Regions from separate parts of the Rhodococcus sp. NPDC003318 genome, predicted to be linked through region 3. Evidence: riboswitches for the same ligand, from Rfam matches in the RefSeq annotation. Region 3 holds a riboswitch; each other region holds the start of a gene.

Region 1 (4,617 bases), on a different contig from region 3:
CCGCACCAAGCAGAAGGTGCTCACCTTCGTCGCGCCCTACCTCACCAAGGGCACGATGCCGCGCGCGTTCGACGGGCTCCCCCGCGGTGAACAGCTCACCGCCCTGTCCGGCATCATCCGCAGCCAGATGCCGAAACACGATCCGACACACGAGAAACTGCCCGCGCTGGCCGGCCGGTGGTTCGAGCGGTACGACGCCGGCTACGACTGCACCCGCTGGTACACCGCCGACACCCGAGCGCCGCGGCCCGCCCCGGCGGTATCGGAGGCCAACTGATGGCGGACCTGTGCTCCCCCACCTTCGCCGACCTCGCGACCCGCCTCGGCTTCTCGTGCGCGGAGGCCGGCGGACTCGTCGAGTTCCGCAGCCCCACCACACTCGAGAACTGGACGCTGCCGGTGCTCGAGTTCACCGTCGTGCTCGGCTCGCTGCTCGCCCTAGTCCTCGCGATCGCGCGGCTGCGGCGCCACGGTGACCCGACCAATCTGGTGCTCTGGTTCGGCGCGACCGCCTACCTGTTCGTCATCGAACCGCCGCTGTACTTCCCGGCCGCCTTCGGCATCGAGGATCACGTCGACACGATGTTCGCGCACAACGTGTTCACCGTCGACTTCCTGTGGGGCCGGCTCCCGCTGTACATCGTCGCGATCTACCCGCTGATGACCACGATCGCCTTCGAGATCGTCAGGATGCTCGGCGTGTTCCGGCGGTACGGCGTCCTCGTCGGCGCCGTCTGCGTCGGATTCGTCCACCACGCCTTCTACGAGATCTTCGACCACACAGGCCCGCAACTGCGGTGGTGGGAGTGGTCCCTCGACAACCCCGTCAACCAGCCGATGTTCGATTCGGTTCCGCTGCCGAGTGTGGTCGTGTTCGCCGCGCTGTGGCCGATGTCCCTCGCCTTCTGCGTCCAACTGTTCGTCGGCCGTCACGTCGACCGCGGCGAGCACTTCACGGGCCTCCAATTGGTCTGGCGCACAGTGGTGATCGGACTGCTGGCGTCGCTGGGCACCTTCATCCTGCCCCTCCCCGCGACGGTGTTCGGGGCGGGCAGCGACACCGTCCGCGGATTCCTCTACGCCGCCGAACTGGTCGTCCTGACCGTGGTCGCGGTCGTGGTCCTCGCCCGGCAGTGGTCGCGGCTGCGCCGCGACGACACCGACATCCCGGCGTACGGCAACGACTTCGTCCGCTGGTACGCCGTCGTGTATCTGGCCGTCATGGCCGTCCTGTGGGCGACGGCGCTGCCCGACTGGTTCGGCGCCGTCGACGGCGTCACCGACAACGGCGACCCGATCGGCAGCCTCTGGTACACGGCCGGCTGCTTCGCCATCGCGATCACCTGCGTCGTCGCCACATTCACCGTGCCGCGGCCGAAGTCGGATGCCGACTCCGCGGCGGTGAGCACACCGGCGGCAACCTAGGCGGCTCCGTAGACGACGTAGTCGTCGAACAGCTGCCACAACGTGCCCGACTCCGCGAACCCGGCCTGCCGGAGCGCGGCGAGCTGGAACTGCACCGTGGTCGGCGGGGTCGCGTCCCGCCCGGCGAACCGGACCCGGTCGCCGTGCCCCGCCAGGTGTTCGCGGGCCAGTTCGAGGAGCATCGGATCGTGGTCGAGAGCCACCACCCGCGCATCCGGGAACCGGTCGAGGATCCGGCCGCTGAGCGATCCTGGTCCGCAGGCGAGATCGACCGCGGTGAAATCGGTTCCGACGGCGAGCTCCAGCGCGTCGAGCATCACGCCGAAAAGCACTTCCCGGTCAGCGATGTAGGCGGCCTGCTGACGATCCCAGCGCTCGACGAGCTCCGCCGACTTCACTGCGCAACCCCGAGGTCGCGCAGCCCCGCGGCGAGTTCCTCGATGCCCGCGACGTTGCGGATCGACGGATCCATCGTGGTACCGCTGATGACGATGTACCGCTTGTTCTGCACCGCGGTGAGTCGACTCGCCACCGGATCGGATTCGAGGAACCGGATCTTCGCCTCGGCGCTGTCGCCATCCCCGCCACGTCCGAGATCCGCGAGCACCAGCACCGCCGGATCACGGTCCAGAACACTCTCCCAGCCGATTTCGGGCCACAGCTGCCGACTGTCGGCGAAGGCGTTCACCGCCCCGACCTCGCGAGTCATGATCCCGGGCGCCCCGCAGCAGCCCGCGATGTACGGCGTCGCGGTGCCCGCGTACCACCAGGCGAGCGTGACCCCGGACGGATCGATGCCGTCGGCCGCCGCCTCCGCACGGGATCGCAGGTCCGCCACGAGTGCGTCACCGCGCTCGGAAACGCCGAACAGCGTGGAGACGTCGCCGATTTCGGCGTACAGGTCGTCGAGCGTCAGTTCCGAATCCTGCACGGCGTCCTGGCCGCCGCATTCGCTCGGGGACTGGTACGTCGCGACGCCGAGATCTGTGAACCGCTGCCGGTCGGCGATTCCCTCGGCGGAGAAGGTGTAGTCGAACGTGGTGTAGACGAGATCCGGGTCGCGATCGAGGACGGCCTCGAACGAGGGGAACTCGTCGTCGAACCGGAACACCTCGGACGCCCGCTGTTCGAGTTCGGGAAGGACCGGATCGTCGACGAACGCGAGACCGGCGAGGCGATCCTCGACGCCGAGGCTCAGCAGCAGCTCGGCCGCCGGCTGATTGACGGCGATCGCCCGCTCGACGGGAGCGTCGAGCGACACCGTGGTGTCGCAGTTCGTGAGGGCCGTCGGGGCATCGTGGTCGGCCGCCTCCTCGGCGCCGCATCCCGCCATCCCGACCAGTGTCGCGGCCGCGATCCCGGCGGCCGCCATTCGGACATGTTGCTTCATGACACGTCAACTTCCTGCGGACGCCGCACGCGAGCGTCCACACGAGAAATGCCGGCGACAGTTCACCGACCCAGCAGGCGACCGGACTCGGGGCGTCACCCCACACCGTTGCGCGTCAGTTCCGGATTCCCACCGGATTCCACCTGATCCCGATTGTCGGGATTGCCTGGCATCGCGGAATCTAGCAGGCACGGACTCAGCCGGGCCCCGCCGACGTGCCGCGCGGACCGGTTCGTGGCACGAGAAAGGCCCCTCACCTGCATCAACAGGTGAGGGGCCAGCTGCGGAAGCGGAGGGATTTGAACCCCCGGTCGCTCTCACGACGCTCGCTTTCAAGGCGAGTGCATTCGGCCGCTCTGCCACGCTTCCGTGGCGAATCCTAGCCGCCGGGCGCAACCGGGGACGAACCCGCCCGGCGCGTCACACCTCCGGGCGGGCGTCCAGGGCGGCGTCGACCTTCTCGAACACGGTGCCGACGGCGTCGAGTTCCTTCGCGTCGAGCAGGTCGATCAGGTAGTTCCGCACCCCGTTGAGGTGGGTGGGAGCGGCTTCGGCGAGTTTGCTGCGGCCGTGCGGTGTGATCAGGGCGAGCACGCCGCGGCCGTCCTCGACACAGGTGCTGCGGGTGACGAGGTCGTCCGTCTCCATCCGCCGCACCTGGTGGGTGAGGCGGCTGCGGGACGAGAGGATCCCGTCCGCGAGCTCGCTCATCCGGACCGACCCGTCGGGCGACTCCGACAGGATCACGAGGATCCGGTAGTCCGCCAGGGAGATCTGGTGTCGGCTCTGCAGCTCCCGGTTGAGCACCTCCATCAGGCGCTGACTGCCCTCGATGAACCCCCGCCAGGCACGCATCTCCGCCGCGTCGAGCCAGTGCGGAGACGCCGCCGTCTCATCTGCAATCTCTGTTGCCACCCCGCCATTCTAGTGAGCGGGGGACCGCTCAGGTGGCGCGAAGGATCGACGGATCCAACTCGGCGACGGTCGCGAAACCGGCGAGGCCCATGTTGACGTCGAAGTCCGCGAGCAGCATCCGCAGCGCGTGCCGCACTCCGTCTGCACCCGCGAGTCCGAGGCCGTACACCCACGGACGGCCGTACAGGACGGCGTCCGCGCCGAGCGCCAGCGCCTTCATCACGTCCGCGCCGCTGCGGATCCCGGAGTCGAGCAGCACGGCCGCCCGGTCCCCGATCGCGGCGGCGACCTCGGGGAGGGCGTCGAGCGCGGCGATCGCCCCGTCGACCTGACGGCCACCGTGGTTGCTCACCACGACACCGGACGCGCCTGCGTCGATCACCTCGCGGGCGTCGTCGGGATGCACGATGCCCTTCACCACGATCGGCAGGTCGGTCCAGTCCCGCAGTCGTGCAACGTCCCTCGTGCGGAGGGCGTGATTGCCGAACATCGACACCCACGTCAGCACCGCCATCTGCATCGCCTCGGTGCTCTCCTCCGGGGGCGTCGCGAGGCGGGACCGGAACACCGGGTCGGACAGGTAGTTCGCGATTCCCTTCGCCTTCAGGAACGGCAGGTGACCGAGCACGAGATCACGTGGTCGCCAACCCATTCCGGGAGTGTCGGCGGTGACGACGATCGCCTTCGCGCCGGCTGCGGCGGCGCGCCGCACGAACGATTCCGCGACCTCCTCGTCCGACGGCCAGTACAGCTGGTACCACCAGTTCTCACCCGACGCCGCCGCGACCGTCTCGATCGGCGTGGACGCCGCCGTCGAGAGCACCGACCCGACACCGAGTTCGGACGCGACCGCGCCGACCGCCGCCTCCGCGTCCGGGTGCACCATT
Region 2 (4,617 bases), on a different contig from region 3:
GCCGAACGTCATCGCGTCCAGCGACGACGCCACCGCCAGGCACACCGTGACCCCGACGACGGTGACGGCGCCGCACAGCGCCACGTCGGTCCAGTCCGCGCCGCTGAGCGACCCGAGCAGCCAGAACAGCACGCCGCGGGTCTGCTCGGCGTCCGCGGAGGACATCACGACGAACGAGGTCAACGCCGAGAACAGTTGGGTGCCCGCGACACCGGCGAGGAGCACCTTCGCGGTGCCGCCGCCGGCCCCCGCCGCCAGGGCGAGGACCGCGCCGAAGGCCACGACCGCACCCACGAACGCGCCCGTCGAGAGCGAGATCGCGCCGCCGCCGATGCCGAGCACCGCCACCAGCACCGCCCCGGTCGACGCGCCGGACGAGATGCCGAGGACGAACGGATCGGCCAACGGATTGCGCAGCAGCGACTGCATGATCGCCCCGCACAGCGCCAGCCCGGCGCCGCACACCGCCGCGAGCAGGGTCCTGGGCAGCCGCAACTCCCAGACGATGCCGTCCTGCAGCCGGGTCAGCCCCGACGACCCGATGCCCCAGTGCTCGAGGATCACCGCGTACACGTCGCGGACCGACAGGTTCGCCGGCCCGATCGTGACGGTCACGGCGATCGAGGCCACCAGGACGGCAAGTCCACCGAGCAGCACCGCCGGAAGCAGGGCCTTCGACTCGCGTCGCGGGGTCGGGGTCGGGGTCGGGGCCGTCGCCCGTTCCGCGGCGACCGTCGGCGTCACGGCTGCGGGGTGACGAGGTTCCACTGCTGCAGCGCCCCCGCCACCTTCTCGACGCCGTCGACGGTGCGGATGGTGGGGTTCATGTCCGCCCCGCTCACGACGATGTACCGCTTCTGCTGGACCGCGGGCAGCTGTGACGTCACCGGGTTCGACTCGAGGAAGGCGATCTTGCTGTCGAGAGCGTCGCCGTCGATGCTGCGCCGGCTCAGGTCGGCGAGGACCAGCGCGGTCGGATCGCGGTCCGCGACCGTCTCCCAGGAGACCTGCGGCCACTCGTCGGTGGTGTCGGCGAAGACGTTGGTGGCGCCGACCGCGCGCGCGATGATCCCGGACGACCCGCAGCAGCCCGCCATGTACGGGGTCTTCGTGTCGGCGAACCAGAACGCGAGCGAGACACCGGCAGCGTCCACGGTGTCCGCTGCCGTCGCGTACCGCTGCTGCAACTCGGCGACGAACCCCTCACCGCGCTCGCGGACGTCGAAGATCGCGGCCAGTTCGCGGATCTCCCGGTAGACGCTGTCGAGGGTCAACGGCTCGGTGCGGGCGCCGTCCGCGTTCGACGCCGAGGACACGTCGCCGCCGCACCCGTTGTCGGTGGGGGACAGGTAGGTCGGCACACCGAGCGACTCGAACTGGTCGCGGCCCGCACTGCCGCCGTCGCCGATCGACGACCCGAACGACGCGGTGACGAAATCCGGCTCGGCGTCGAGCACCACCTCGAGCGACGGCTTGTTGTCGGCGAGCCGCGGCACCGTCGCATTCGCGGCAGCCAGGTTCTCACGGACCGGATCCGTCCACGTCGCGGTGCCGACCATGCGGTCCGCGAGTCCGAGGGAGAGCAGGATCTCCGTCGACGCCTGGTTGAGGGAGACGACACGGTGCGGCGGCGCATCGACGGTGACGGTGCGGCCGCAGTTCGAGAGCGTGACGGGATACCCGGTCGCGGCCGTCGACGGCTCGTCGTCGGTGGCTGCGGAACCCGAGCAGCCGGTCAGCAGCAGCGTGGCAGCTGCGGCGAGCACGGCGGCACAGCGGAGGAAACGAATACGCACGAAGCGGGAACTCCTCGTTCAGGGCCCAGTCGCGGGGCCGAGAGTCTCACCTGACCCGATCCGCGAGCATCCGGACTTCGGCCCACGTGAACAGGGCCGTCACCGCTGCGCGTCAGTCCCGGATTCGCACCGGGTTCCCTCGCCGATCGGGGCCGCACGGGCGGCCACCGTCACCGTATACCTCGCGAGCATCGCCCGGTATGTCCGGGTATCGCGCTGCGTTCCTCCGAGGTTGCCGGGGCCTCGTCGTCACCGGCGCCGAAGAGGAGTCGCAGGCCCGAGCGGAGTTACCGGCCCAGCGGACCGCGCCCCAGGCGCAGCAGCAGCATCGCCAGGGTGTGACCCTCCTGGCCGAGCTCACTGAACCGCTCGAGCACCTTCATCTCACGGCTGTGCACGAGGCGCGGACCGCCCGACGCCATGCGGGTGCGGCCGATCACCTGGGACACCTCGCTGCGGCGCTTGATCGCGGCGAGGATCTCCGCGTCGAGGCGGTCGATCTCCTTGCGGAGCTCGTCGATCTCGGCCTCGCTGGTCGGCAGGTCGGTGTCGTTCTCGGCGTTGTTGTTCGGCGAGATGGGGGCGCCCATGTCTTCTCCTCGTGTCAGAAACTGGATCGTTCTCGGTCCCGCGGGTCGTTACCCGATCCAGGCCCTCTCACGAAAAGAGCCCCGGATCGCTGCGGACCGCGGGGCTCGTGGGTTGTTCAGGCCACGGGCACCGGAGTCCGGTACCCGTAGAAAAATCGCCAGGGGTGGCGAGCGTCGGCACTGAGCATGACCCCATTTTGCCATGCCCGACCGGGCGCGGCGGGTCGTGGGTGCACACGGGTCGTGGGCGGGCAGCCCGATGTCGGTGCACAGCGGTAGCGTGGACAGGCGATGAACACATTCTCCGCGGCAGCTCACGCCGGTACCCGCACCTCGACCGACGCCCTCCTGGCCGGACTGAATCCGCAGCAGCGCGAGGCGGTCGTGCACCAGGGATCGCCGTTGCTGATCGTCGCGGGCGCAGGGTCGGGCAAGACTGCGGTGCTGACCCGCCGCATCGCGTACCTGCTCGCGGAGCGGGACGTCACTCCCGGGCAGGTCCTGGCGATCACGTTCACGAACAAGGCGGCCGCCGAGATGCGCGAGCGCGTCGCCCAACTCGTCGGACCCCGCGCCAACAGCATGTGGGTCGCAACCTTCCACTCGAGCTGTGTGCGGATCCTGCGCATGCAGGCCGCGCTGCTGCCGGGGCTGAATTCGAACTTCACGATCTACGACGCCGACGACTCGCGCCGGCTGCTGACGATGATCTCCAAGGATCTCGAGATCGACCAGAAGAAGTACTCGGCGCGGCTGCTGGCCACCCACATCTCGAACCTGAAGAACGAGCTGATCGGTCCCGAGGAGGCCGCGGCCAACGCGGAACTCGAGACCAACGAGGTCGTCCGCCTCGTCGCGCGGGTGTACGGCCACTACCAGGCCCGGCTGCGGGCGGCCAACGCGCTCGACTTCGACGACCTGATCGGCGAGACGGTCGCGCTGCTCCAGAACCACCCGCAGGTCGCCGAGTACTACCGGCGCCGGTTCCGGCACGTCCTCGTCGACGAGTACCAGGACACCAACCACGCCCAATACGTCCTCGTGCGCACCCTCGTCGGCGAGGAGGGTGCCGGCCCCGTCCCGCCGTCGGAGCTGTGCGTCGTCGGTGACGCGGACCAGTCCATCTACGCCTTCCGTGGCGCGACGATCCGCAACATCGAGGAGTTCGAGCGGGACTACCCGCAGGCCCGGACGATCCTGCTCGAACAGAACTACCGCTCCACCCAGAACATCCTGTCGGCGGCCAACGCGGTGATCGCCCGCAACACCGGCCGACGCGACAAGAAGCTGTGGACCGAATCCGGCGAGGGCGACCTCATCACCGGGTACGTCGCCGACAACGAGCACGACGAGGCGTCGTTCGTCGCGTCGGAGATCGACCGGCTCGTCGACGCCGGCGACGCGCGCTACGGCGACGTCGCGGTGTTCTACCGCACCAACAACTCGTCCCGCGCGCTGGAGGAGATCTTCATCCGGCTCGGGTTGCCGTACAAGGTGGTCGGAGGCGTCCGGTTCTACGAGCGCAAGGAGGTCCGCGACGTCGTCGCGTACCTGCGGGTGCTGGAGAACCCCGACGACACGGTGAGCCTGCGGCGCATCCTCAACACCCCGCGTCGCGGCATCGGCGACCGTGCCGAGGCGTGCGTCGCGGTGCACTCCGAGCAGCGGGGCATCGGATTCGCGGCCGCCCTGCGCGACGCCGCCGACGGCACGGTGCCGCTGCTCAACACCCGTTCGCAGAAGGCGATCGCCGGCTTCCTCGACATGATGGACGAGATCCGTGACGGGATGCAGCCCGACGACACCGGACTGATCGACATCGGCGAGGTGGTCGAGTCCGTCCTCGACAAGACCCGCTACCGCGCCGAACTCGAGGCGAGCAGCGACCCCCAGGACGGCGCCCGGCTCGACAACCTCAACGAACTCGTCAGCGTCGCACGCGAGTTCAGTTCCGACGCCCGCAACGCGGCCGGTCTGGACACCGAGATCGACGAGTCGCTCGAAGGTGCCCTCGCCGCGGCCGGCGAAGACGACCCGGCACTCGGCGACGGTGAGCCCGACCCCGGGTCGCTGGCCGCGTTCCTGGAACGGGTGTCGCTGGTCGCGGATTCGGATCAGTTGCCCGACAACGGCGACGGCGTGGTGACGCTGATGACGCTGCACACCGCGAAGGGTCTCGAGTTCCCCGTCGTGTTCGTCACCGGGTGGGAGGACGGCCAGTTCCCGCACAT
Region 3 (4,617 bases):
AGCTTGAGGATCGCGGCGGAGTCGGTGGCGCGCAGTCGTCGGGTCAGCTCCTCGGCGGGCAGGGTGCCGGGCAGGATCGTGAGCACTTCGTCGCGTTCGACGAGCGGCACCCCGAGCGCGGCGGAGGCGGCGCTGATCGAGGTCACCCCGGGAATCACCTCGGCGTCGAAGCGGTCGCACAGCCGCTTGTGCATGTGCATGTAGGAGCTGTAGAACAGCGGATCGCCCGCGGCGAGCAATGCGACCGTCCGACCTGCGGCGAGGTGCGCGGCGAGGGTCTCGGACGCCTCGGCGTAGAAGTCGTCGATCGCGCCCTGGTAACCGCCGGGGTGGTCGACCGTCTCGGTGGTCACCGGGTACACGAGGTGTTCCTCGATCTGGCCCTCGCGCAGGTAGGGCGCGGCGACGGCCCGGGAGATGCTGCGGCCGTGCCGGGCGCTGTGGAACGCGACGACGTCCGCCTCGCCGATGATCCGGGCGGCCTTGACCGTGACCAGTTCCGGGTCGCCGGGCCCGAGTCCGATGCCCCAGAGTGTGCCCGCCATCACTCGACCTCCGTCGCGATCGCGTTCAGCGCGGCCGCGGTGATGGCGCTGCCACCGCGGCGCCCCCGTACCGCGAGGTAGTCGATGTCGCCGGCGCGAACGATCAGGTCCTCCTTGGACTCTGCGGCGCCGATGAACCCGACCGGGCAGCCGATGATCGCCGCGGGCCGGGGCGCACCCTGATCGAGCATGTCGAGCAGGTGGAACAGCGCGGTCGGGGCGTTGCCGATCGCGACGACGGCACCCTCGAGCTTCGGACCCCACAGTTCCAGCGCGGCAGCGGATCGGGTGTTGCCGAGCTTCTCGGCGATCACGGGCGTGCGCGGGTCACCCAGCAGGCACACCACATCGTTGTGCGCGGGCAAGCGCTTTCGCGTCACCCCGGACGCGACCATCGTCGCGTCGCAGAAGATCGGCGCCCCGTCGCGGAGCGCGGCGCGTGCCGCGGAGACGACCCCGGGGCTGAACGCGACGTCGTCGGTCAGATCGACCTGGCCGCACGCGTGGATCATCCGGACGACCGCCTGGGCAACGTCCGCGGGGAACCTCGACAGGTCGGCTTCGGCCCGGATCGTGGCGAACGACTGGCGGTAGATCTCGGCGCCGTCGCGGATGTAGTCGGTCATGCACCCAACGATATGGGGTCAGGGTGTCGGCGGGTCCACCCGGTAGCCGTCGCCGGTGGCGACCACATCGGTCACCTCACCGCGGGGGCGCCCGCACCGCCGCTCGCAGCCGGCCCAGTGCTGGCGGCCGTCGGCGGGCAGCGCACCGGACTCGACCGCGGCGACGGCGTCCCCGCGGACGTCGGCGAGGGACTTCGCGCAGCCGGGACGTCCGGTGCAGGCAGTGACCTGCAGCCACGGGGAGTTCGCGTCGAAGATCAGCCCCATCGGCGCGAGGATGCGCACCACCTGTTCGGCGACGCCCTCGTCAAGGTCGTGCAGCAGCACCGACCGCCAGGGAGTGACCGTGATCGGATGCTCGACGGCCACCAGGAAGTCCGCCAGCCGGGCGGGCAGCACCCCGAACCTCAGGCCTGCCGCGAGGGTGACCGTGCCGTCGGGCTGGTCGAGCCACCCGATCGGGCCCGCCGACTCCGGCGCCGCCAGGTCGACGGGGTCCGCCGTGGCGGTCACACCCAACCGGGCGAGCACCCGGCGCGGGCCGTCCTCGATCTCCTGCAGCCGCCACTGCGTGCCGCGGATCTCGCGCAGCGCCCGGGCCGCGTCGAGCAGGGTCGCGACCGCACCCTCGGCGGTCAGCCGGACGCCGTGATCGGCACCGGCGAGTGTCAGGGCCACCTCGGTCGCCGTGACGGCGTGCAGCCCGAGGTCGCCCTGCAGCCCCGTCACGTCGCCGCGGCCGTCGTCGAGGGTGAACAGGACGCGGCCCGGCAGGTCGGCGAGGTCGGGATCGGCCATGAGACCGGCGTCGAGAGCCGAGGCCCACCCGCGGACGTCCGCGATTCCGCCGATCCGACCCGACAGCGGGGAGGCGAGGATGTTGCGGACCCGTTCGTGGGTCGGCGAGGGCAGCAGTCCCGCCGCGGCGAGCCGGTCGGCGAAGGCGGCGGGATCGGTCACGGCCCGAAGCTGGATGTTGCCGCGGGACGTCAGTTCGAGTTCGCCGTTGCCCAGGTCGCGGGCGGCATCGGCGAGGACCTGGAGCTGAGCGTGGGTGAGTGCACCGCCGGGCAGTCGGACCCGGGACAGTGCGCCGTCGGCGGCCTCGTGCACCTGCAACGCGCCGGGGCACGCGTCGGGGCGGGACCGGGGGGCCGGGGATTCGATATCGGACATCGCCCTCCAGCCTACGGTGACGGCACCGGTACGATCAGCGGCGATTGCGGCAGCTCGAGAGGAAACCGGTGCGATTCCGGTGCGGTCGCGCCACTGTGACCCGGACTCCGGGGAGTCAGACCCTCCGACGCTGCCGTCCCAGACCGAGTGGGGCGCGAAACCCCGAGGAGGCATCGTGATCCTGCTGCTGTCGACGTCCGACACCGACCTGCTCAGCGCCCGCGCCAGCGGCGCCGACTACCGGTGGGCGAACCCCGCGCGCCTGCTCGTCGACGACCTGCCGGCCCTCCTCGACGGCGTCGACCTGGTGATCGTCCGGATCCTCGGCGGACGTCGTGCGTGGGAGGACGGCCTGGACGCGGTGCTGGCAGCGGGCACACCCACCGTCGTCCTCGGTGGTGAACTCGCACCCGACGCCGAGCTGATGGAGTTGTCCACGGTGCCGGGCAACGTCGCGGCGCAGGCCCACAACTATCTGGCCGAGGGCGGCGCGGACAACCTGACGAACCTGTACGGCTTCCTGTCCGACACGGTGCTGCTCACCGGTGTCGGGTTCGAACCGCCGGTGCACACCCCCACCTGGGGATTCGCCCCCGTGAGTCCTTCCGGCCCGCAGACGGACCGGAAGGACTCACCGGTGGTGGCGGTGCTCTACTACCGCGCGCAGCACCTGGCCGGGAACACCGCGTACGTCGAGGCGCTGTGCCGGGCCGTCGAGGATCGGGGCGCCCGGCCGCTGCCGATTTTCTGCGCGTCTCTGCGCACCGCGGAACCCGAACTGCTCGACGTGCTCGGCACCGTGGACGCGATGGTCGTCACGGTCCTCGCGGCCGGCGGCACGAAGCCGGCGAGCGCGTCCGCCGGCGAGGACGACGAGTCGTGGGACGTCACCGCCCTCGCCGCCCTGGACGTGCCGATCCTGCAGGGCCTGTGCCTGACCAGCAGCCGGGAGGCGTGGGAGGCCAACGACGACGGGCTCTCGCCGATGGACGTCGCCACCCAGGTCGCGGTGCCGGAGTTCGACGGCCGCATCATCACGGTGCCGTTCTCGTTCAAGGAGATCGACGCAGACGGACTGACCAGCTACGTGCCCGACACCGAACGGGCGGCCCGGGTCGCCGGGATCGCGGTGCGGCACGCGCGACTGCGTCACGTCGCCAACCCCGACAAGCGGATCGCGCTGATGCTGTCGGCGTACCCGACGAAGCACGCGCGGATCGGCAACGCCGTCGGACTCGACACCCCGGCGAGCGCGATCGCGCTGCTGACCGCGATGCGGGACGCCGGTTACGACCTCGGCCCGGCGGACGGCGAGGACGCGCTGCCCGGGCTGGCGTCCGGGGACGGTGACGCGCTGATCCACGCGCTGATCGCGGCCGGCGGTCAGGACCCGGACTGGCTGACCGCGGAACAGTTGGAGGGCAACCCGATTCGCATCTCCGCGGCACGTTATCGGGAGTGGTTCGCCACGCTGCCCGCCGACTTCCGGGAGGCCGTCGAGGAGCACTGGGGCGCCGCCCCGGGCGAGCTGTACGTCGACCGCAGCGCCGACCCGGCGGGCGAGATCGTCATCGCCGCCCTGCGGGTCGGGAACGTCGTGCTGATGGTCCAACCGCCCCGCGGCTTCGGGGAGAACCCGGTCGCGATCTACCACGACCCCGACCTGCCGCCGAGCCACCACTACCTCGCCGCCTACCGGTGGATCGCCGCCGCGACCGAGCAGGGCGGGTTCGGTGCCGACGCGATCGTGCACCTCGGCAAGCACGGCAACCTCGAGTGGCTGCCCGGCAAGACCCTCGGCATGTCCGCCTCGTGCGGCACCGACGCCGCGCTCGGGGAGCTGCCCCTGGTCTACCCGTTCCTCGTCAACGACCCCGGCGAGGGCACCCAGGCCAAGCGCCGCGCCCACGCCACCCTCGTCGACCACCTGATTCCGCCGATGGCGCGGGCCGAGTCGTACGGCGACATCTCCCGGCTCGAGCAGCTGCTCGACGAGCACTCGAACATCTCCGCGCTCGATCCGTCGAAGCTGCCCGCGATCCGCCAGCAGATCTGGACGCTGATGCGCGCGGCCAAGATGGACCACGACCTCGGGCTCGCCGAACGCCCGGAGGAGGACGTGTTCGACGACATGCTGCTGCACGTCGACGGCTGGCTGTGCGAGATCAAGGACGTCCAGATCCGCGACGGACTGCACGTCCTCGGGCAGGCCCCGGACGGGGACGCCGAGGTCGAGCTGGTGCTCGCGGTGCTGCGCGCCAAGCAGATGT
Region 4 (4,617 bases), on a different contig from region 3:
TGGATCCGGCACCCGGGTGGCGGCGCGCGGAACAAATCCGGCGGTGGTGGACGTTTCAACCAGTTGTGAGCATCGAATCTCCCGACCAGTCCGCCGTCGTGCTCGAGGTGTGGTCCGACATCGCCTGCCCGTGGTGTTACATCGGCAAGCACCGCTTCGAAACCGCCCTCGCCCGATTCCCGCACCGCGACCGGGTGCAGGTCGTGTGGCGGTCGTACCAGCTGTCCCCGGACACTCCGGTCGGGCTGCGTCGCGCCGAGGTCGACGCACTGGTGGAGATGAAGGGGATGCCTGCCGACCAGGTGAAGCAGATGTTCGCGCACGTCGCGAACACCGCCGCCGTGGACGGGCTCACGATGGACTTCGACACCGTCGTAGCGGCCAACACGTTCGACGCGCATCGGCTGATCCACGTCGCGGGTGACCGCGGCGAGGACGTGATGGCCGCGCTGTTCCGTGCCCACTTCGCGCAGGGCAGGGTCATCGACGACCGTGAGGAACTGGTCGCGATCGCCGTCGAGGTCGGGCTGGACGCGGACGCTGTCCGGACCGCTCTCGACTCCGGCGCCGAGGCCGAGCGGGTCCGCGACGACCTGGCGCAGGCCCGTGCCCTCGGGATCTCCGGGGTGCCGTTCTTCGTCGCCAACCGCGCGATCGGCGTCTCCGGTGCGCAGCCCGTCGAGGTCTTCACCCAGCTGCTGGAGAAGGCCTACGCCGACGCGAGCCCGATCGTCACCCTCGCCGGCTCCGCCGACGCGGACGGAGCGTGCGTCGACGGATCCTGCGCGGTCTGACAGGCACAGCCGCCACCCGCCTTCACCCACCCACCACCGGCCCACCCACCACCGGCTGAAGGCCACCTTCGTGCGGACAGTCCGAACGAAGGCCACCTTCAGCCGGGTGGGGCGGGACGGGGTGGGGCGGGACGGGACGGGGAAGTCGGTCAGTGCGCGGCGGCGAGTACGGGCCGGGAGCGCGTGGCCCGCTCGGTGAGAAACGCGAACCCGACCCCGAGAGCGAGCCACAGCGTCGCCTGGATCGCGAGCGACGAGATCCGGAACTCCCACAGCAGGGTGGCGGGGAAGTCGTCCCCGACCTCGTTGACGCCGGGCAGCAGGATGTAGCCGACCGCCACGATCACCAGGAACGCCGGCACCGGTGCCCCGACCCGGACGGACAGGTAGCCGGACGCCGCGGCGAGCCGCGCGATGTGGACCGCGGCCGCGACCGCGACCAGTCCCAGGACCACCGACGCCAGCCACAACCAGGTGCGCTCGGCGATGGTGTCCGGGTCCCCGACCGCGGGTGGATTCGCCGGGTACTTGAAGAACGGCACAGCCTCGATCGCGAGCCATCCGAGACCGGCCAGCGTCATCGCCAGCACCGGACCGGACAGCGCTGTCAGCCTCCGCGCGAAGTGTGCGACGGCCGCGAAGATCGCTCCGAGCGCCAGCCCCGCGAGGGTGGTCGCGAGGAACAGTCCGACCCGCTGTCCGTCCCGGCTGACCAGGGTGTCGTCGCCGTGAGTGTGTGCGGTGGTGGTCTCGTGTGAATGCTCCGCCGGAGCGGAGGCGGCTTCCTCGATCGCGATGGCGGCGTCGATGTGTGGTTCGCCGATCACGAAGGCGACGGCACCGGCGAGCAGGCCGGCGACGAGTCCGGCCAGCAGCCCACGAACGAGGAGTTTCGAGAATGCGTCGGTCAGTGGCACGGAAGCCCCAGCAGGTGCCGACCGTCATGCATGAGCTCGTGCATGTACATGCCGGTCCGCGAGACCGCGCCCTGGTCGAAACCGACCAGGTACAGGGTCAGCATCGCGAGCAGGACGACGCCCGCGATGATCAACGCGACACCGACCGATGCGGTCGACCTGTCGGGGGTGTGAACGACAGCCATTGGTTCCTCCTGGGATAACGCGTCCCGCAAAAGCCCTGTGCGACGACGACGGGGTCTGGCTGTCGAGTGGACACTCGAACACAGTGGCGCGACCGCTCCGGAATTGCACCGGATTCCCGTCGACATCGCGATTACCAGCGCACTGTCGCACCGAGGTGCCTGCGCTGTCAATCGGCACGGTCAGGACGGCACCTTGTCGAGGAACCCCAGGACGTGCACCAGCCGTCCGGACTCGTCGCGCTCGATGACGTCGAAGCCCGCGACGAGGTCCTCGGCGCCGGCCGGTCCGAGTTGCCAACCGAAGCGCGCCTGTTCGTGGTGGCCGTCCACGGGGCCGCGGAGCCGGAACCGCATACCGGGGAACCGGCCCTGCACGGCTCCGATCGTGGCGTCGATGTCCGCGTGACCCTGCGCCGCGACCGTCGGGTCGACGTACCGCCCGTCGGGGGTCCACAGGTCTTCGATCGCGACCCGCCGGGCATCGGGGTCGGTCTCGTTCCACACCGCGATGTACTTGGCTGCGAGGGCGTCGAATTCGGTCATGTCGTCTCTCCGATCGGTGGGGGCCGGCCCGGGCGGCCGGTCGACGTCCACCACTGTGGCGGCCGCCGCGCGCCCGAGTCGATTACCTCGGAGGTAATGGATCGGCTCCCGCGGACACGCCTAGGCTCGGGACATGACCACGCTCGTGGAGGATCGGCCCGTCGGAGTCCTGTTGCGGCAGTGGCGCGAACGCCGCCGGATGAGTCAGCTCCAGCTTGCCGGCCTCGCCGACGTCTCCGCCCGGCACGTCAGCTTCCTCGAGACCGGGCGGTCGCGGCCCACCAGGGCGATGCTGATCCGGCTGTCCGAACAGCTGGAGATCCCTCTGCGGGAACGCAATTCGCTTCTGCTCGCGGGTGGGTTCGCACCGGCCTATCCGGAGCACGGGCTCGGCGACGTTCCGATGGCGTCGGTGGCGCGGGCGATCGGGCAGATCCTGCACGCGTACCTGCCCTCACCGGCGGTGGTGGTCGACCGCCACTGGAATCTCGTCGACGGCAACGGTGCGGTCGCCGTGCTCGTCGACGGGTGTGCGCGGCATCTGCTGGAGCCGCCGGTGAACGTGCTGCGGTTGAGTCTGCACCCGGAGGGCATGGCGCCGCGGATCGTCAATCTCGGCCAGTGGCGGGCGCACTTGATGCATCGACTCGAACATCAGATCGCGGTGACCGGAGACACGGTGCTCGGTGGCCTCGCGGCGGAGTTGGCGGGCTATCCGTGCGGCGACGCCGCCGTCGACCCGGAACCGGGCGCGCTCGTGGTGCCGATCCGAATCCGCACGGTCGCAGGAGAACTGGAGTTCCTCAGTACTACGACGGTCTTCGGCACTCCGCTGGACGTCACCGTCGCCGAGTTGGCGATCGAGACGTTCCATCCGGTGGACGCGGCCACGGCGGCAGCCCTGCGCGAACACGTGGGATGACGAAGGCACCGGCCGTCGTGCGACGACCGGTGCGCGGGGGACGGGTCAGGCCTGCTTCGCGGGGACGTCGAGGACGACCTCGAACTCGAGCAGGGAGGCGCCGGTCGCGACCGGCTTCTTCGCCTCACCGGCGTGCGCCGCCCGGGCGTCGCCGTTGCGCCAGGCCGCGAAGGCGTCCTCGGACTCCCACTGCGTCACCACGAAGTAGCGGGTCTCGCCGCCCGTCGGACGCAGCAACTGGAAGCCGAGGAACCCCGGCGAGTTCTCGACGGTGCCCGCACGCTGGGCGAACCGCTTCTCGAGCTCCGGACCGGCGCCCTCGGGCACCTCGATTGCGTTGATCTTCACCACTGCCATGGCCGCGAGAGTACTCGCGGCGCGGCGTCTGCGGGACCGGGCCGACCCGATCGACGACCCGCAGCCCGGATGTCCGGTTAATCTCGGTTCCGTGCTGCATGACGAGGGTGGGGCGGGCGGACCGATTCTGTTGCTCCACGGGTTGATGGGCAGCGCGCGTACGTGGCGCAGGCATGTGCCGTGGCTGCGCGAGCACGGCCATGTCTACGCGTTCGACGCGGCCGGCCACGGCAGGCCCGCGCCGGACGAACTGACCACCGAGGCGTTCGTCGCCGACCTGACCGAGGCTCTGGCCCCGATCGAGCGCCCGATGACGGTGATCGGGCACTCGATGGGCGGACTGCACGCCTGGTGTTTCGCGGCCGCCCACCCCGACCGGGTGCGGGCCCTGGTGGTCGAGGACATGGCCCCCGACTTCCGTGGCCGCACCGCGTCGGACTGGGCCGCGATGATCGGGTCGTGGCCGACGCCGTTCCGGGACGAGCCGACCATGGTCGACTTCTTCGGACCCGTTGCGGCGCAGTACTTCATGGACTCGTTCGAGCTCAGGGCGGACGGCTACCACCTGCACGGCGAGGTGCCGGTGTGGCGCGACATCTCCGAGGAGTGGGGAACCCGCGACTTCTGGGCGCAGTGGCGGGACGTGCACGCACCGGCACTGCTGATCGAAGGCGAGTTCACCATCACCCCGGCCGGGCAGATGCGGCAGATGGCGGGTACCCCCCGGCAGGGCCCGACGCGCTACGAACGGATCGAGGGCGCCGGCCATCTGGTGCACGACGACCGCCCGGCCGAGTACCGCGCCGCGGTCGAGTCGTTCCTCGCCGAGTTCGCGGACCGGTGAGTGCACGGCCGTCGGTCGGCTCCGGTGACCGACACGGGCTCGGCGACGCCGGACC

What was found. Region 3 has a riboswitch for cobalamin ahead of cobN (cobaltochelatase subunit CobN). Riboswitches for the same ligand answer to the same signal wherever they lie in the genome.
Region 1: it holds a riboswitch for cobalamin, as region 3 does, so the genes downstream of both, ACFYVR_RS13660 (ABC transporter substrate-binding protein) here and cobN (cobaltochelatase subunit CobN) in region 3, are expected to answer to the same signal.
Region 2: it holds a riboswitch for cobalamin, as region 3 does, so the genes downstream of both, ACFYVR_RS12390 (ABC transporter substrate-binding protein) here and cobN (cobaltochelatase subunit CobN) in region 3, are expected to answer to the same signal.
Region 4: it holds a riboswitch for cobalamin, as region 3 does, so the genes downstream of both, ACFYVR_RS05595 (CbtB domain-containing protein) here and cobN (cobaltochelatase subunit CobN) in region 3, are expected to answer to the same signal.

The regions. Positions count from the first base shown of each region.
Region 1 is NZ_JBIAOU010000007.1:35,938-40,554, forward strand. It holds gene ACFYVR_RS13645 (metal-dependent hydrolase) at 1-277, shown strand, start outside; gene ACFYVR_RS13650 (hypothetical protein) at 277-1,425, shown strand; gene ACFYVR_RS13655 (class I SAM-dependent methyltransferase) at 1,422-1,823, opposite strand; gene ACFYVR_RS13660 (ABC transporter substrate-binding protein) at 1,820-2,815, opposite strand; cobalamin riboswitch at 2,874-3,000, opposite strand; tRNA gene ACFYVR_RS13665 (tRNA-Ser) at 3,100-3,184, opposite strand; gene ACFYVR_RS13670 (MarR family winged helix-turn-helix transcriptional regulator) at 3,236-3,730, opposite strand; gene ACFYVR_RS13675 (alpha-hydroxy-acid oxidizing protein) at 3,759-4,617, opposite strand, start outside.
Region 2 is NZ_JBIAOU010000006.1:46,530-51,146, forward strand. It holds gene ACFYVR_RS12385 (FecCD family ABC transporter permease) at 1-669, opposite strand, end outside; gene ACFYVR_RS12390 (ABC transporter substrate-binding protein) at 741-1,796, opposite strand; cobalamin riboswitch at 1,840-1,977, opposite strand; gene ACFYVR_RS12395 (chorismate mutase) at 2,084-2,386, opposite strand; gene pcrA (DNA helicase PcrA) at 2,678-4,617, shown strand, end outside.
Region 3 is NZ_JBIAOU010000001.1:163,032-167,648, reverse strand. It holds gene cobJ (precorrin-3B C(17)-methyltransferase) at 1-545, opposite strand, end outside; gene ACFYVR_RS00720 (precorrin-8X methylmutase) at 545-1,171, opposite strand; gene cobG (precorrin-3B synthase) at 1,190-2,347, opposite strand; cobalamin riboswitch at 2,351-2,491, shown strand; gene cobN (cobaltochelatase subunit CobN) at 2,523-4,617, shown strand, end outside.
Region 4 is NZ_JBIAOU010000002.1:76,894-81,510, forward strand. It holds gene ACFYVR_RS05585 (DsbA family protein) at 66-794, shown strand; gene ACFYVR_RS05590 (CbtA family protein) at 944-1,711, opposite strand; gene ACFYVR_RS05595 (CbtB domain-containing protein) at 1,702-1,896, opposite strand; cobalamin riboswitch at 1,926-2,050, opposite strand; gene ACFYVR_RS05600 (nuclear transport factor 2 family protein) at 2,077-2,439, opposite strand; gene ACFYVR_RS05605 (helix-turn-helix domain-containing protein) at 2,573-3,361, shown strand; gene mhuD (mycobilin-forming heme oxygenase MhuD) at 3,407-3,718, opposite strand; gene ACFYVR_RS05615 (alpha/beta fold hydrolase) at 3,810-4,562, shown strand.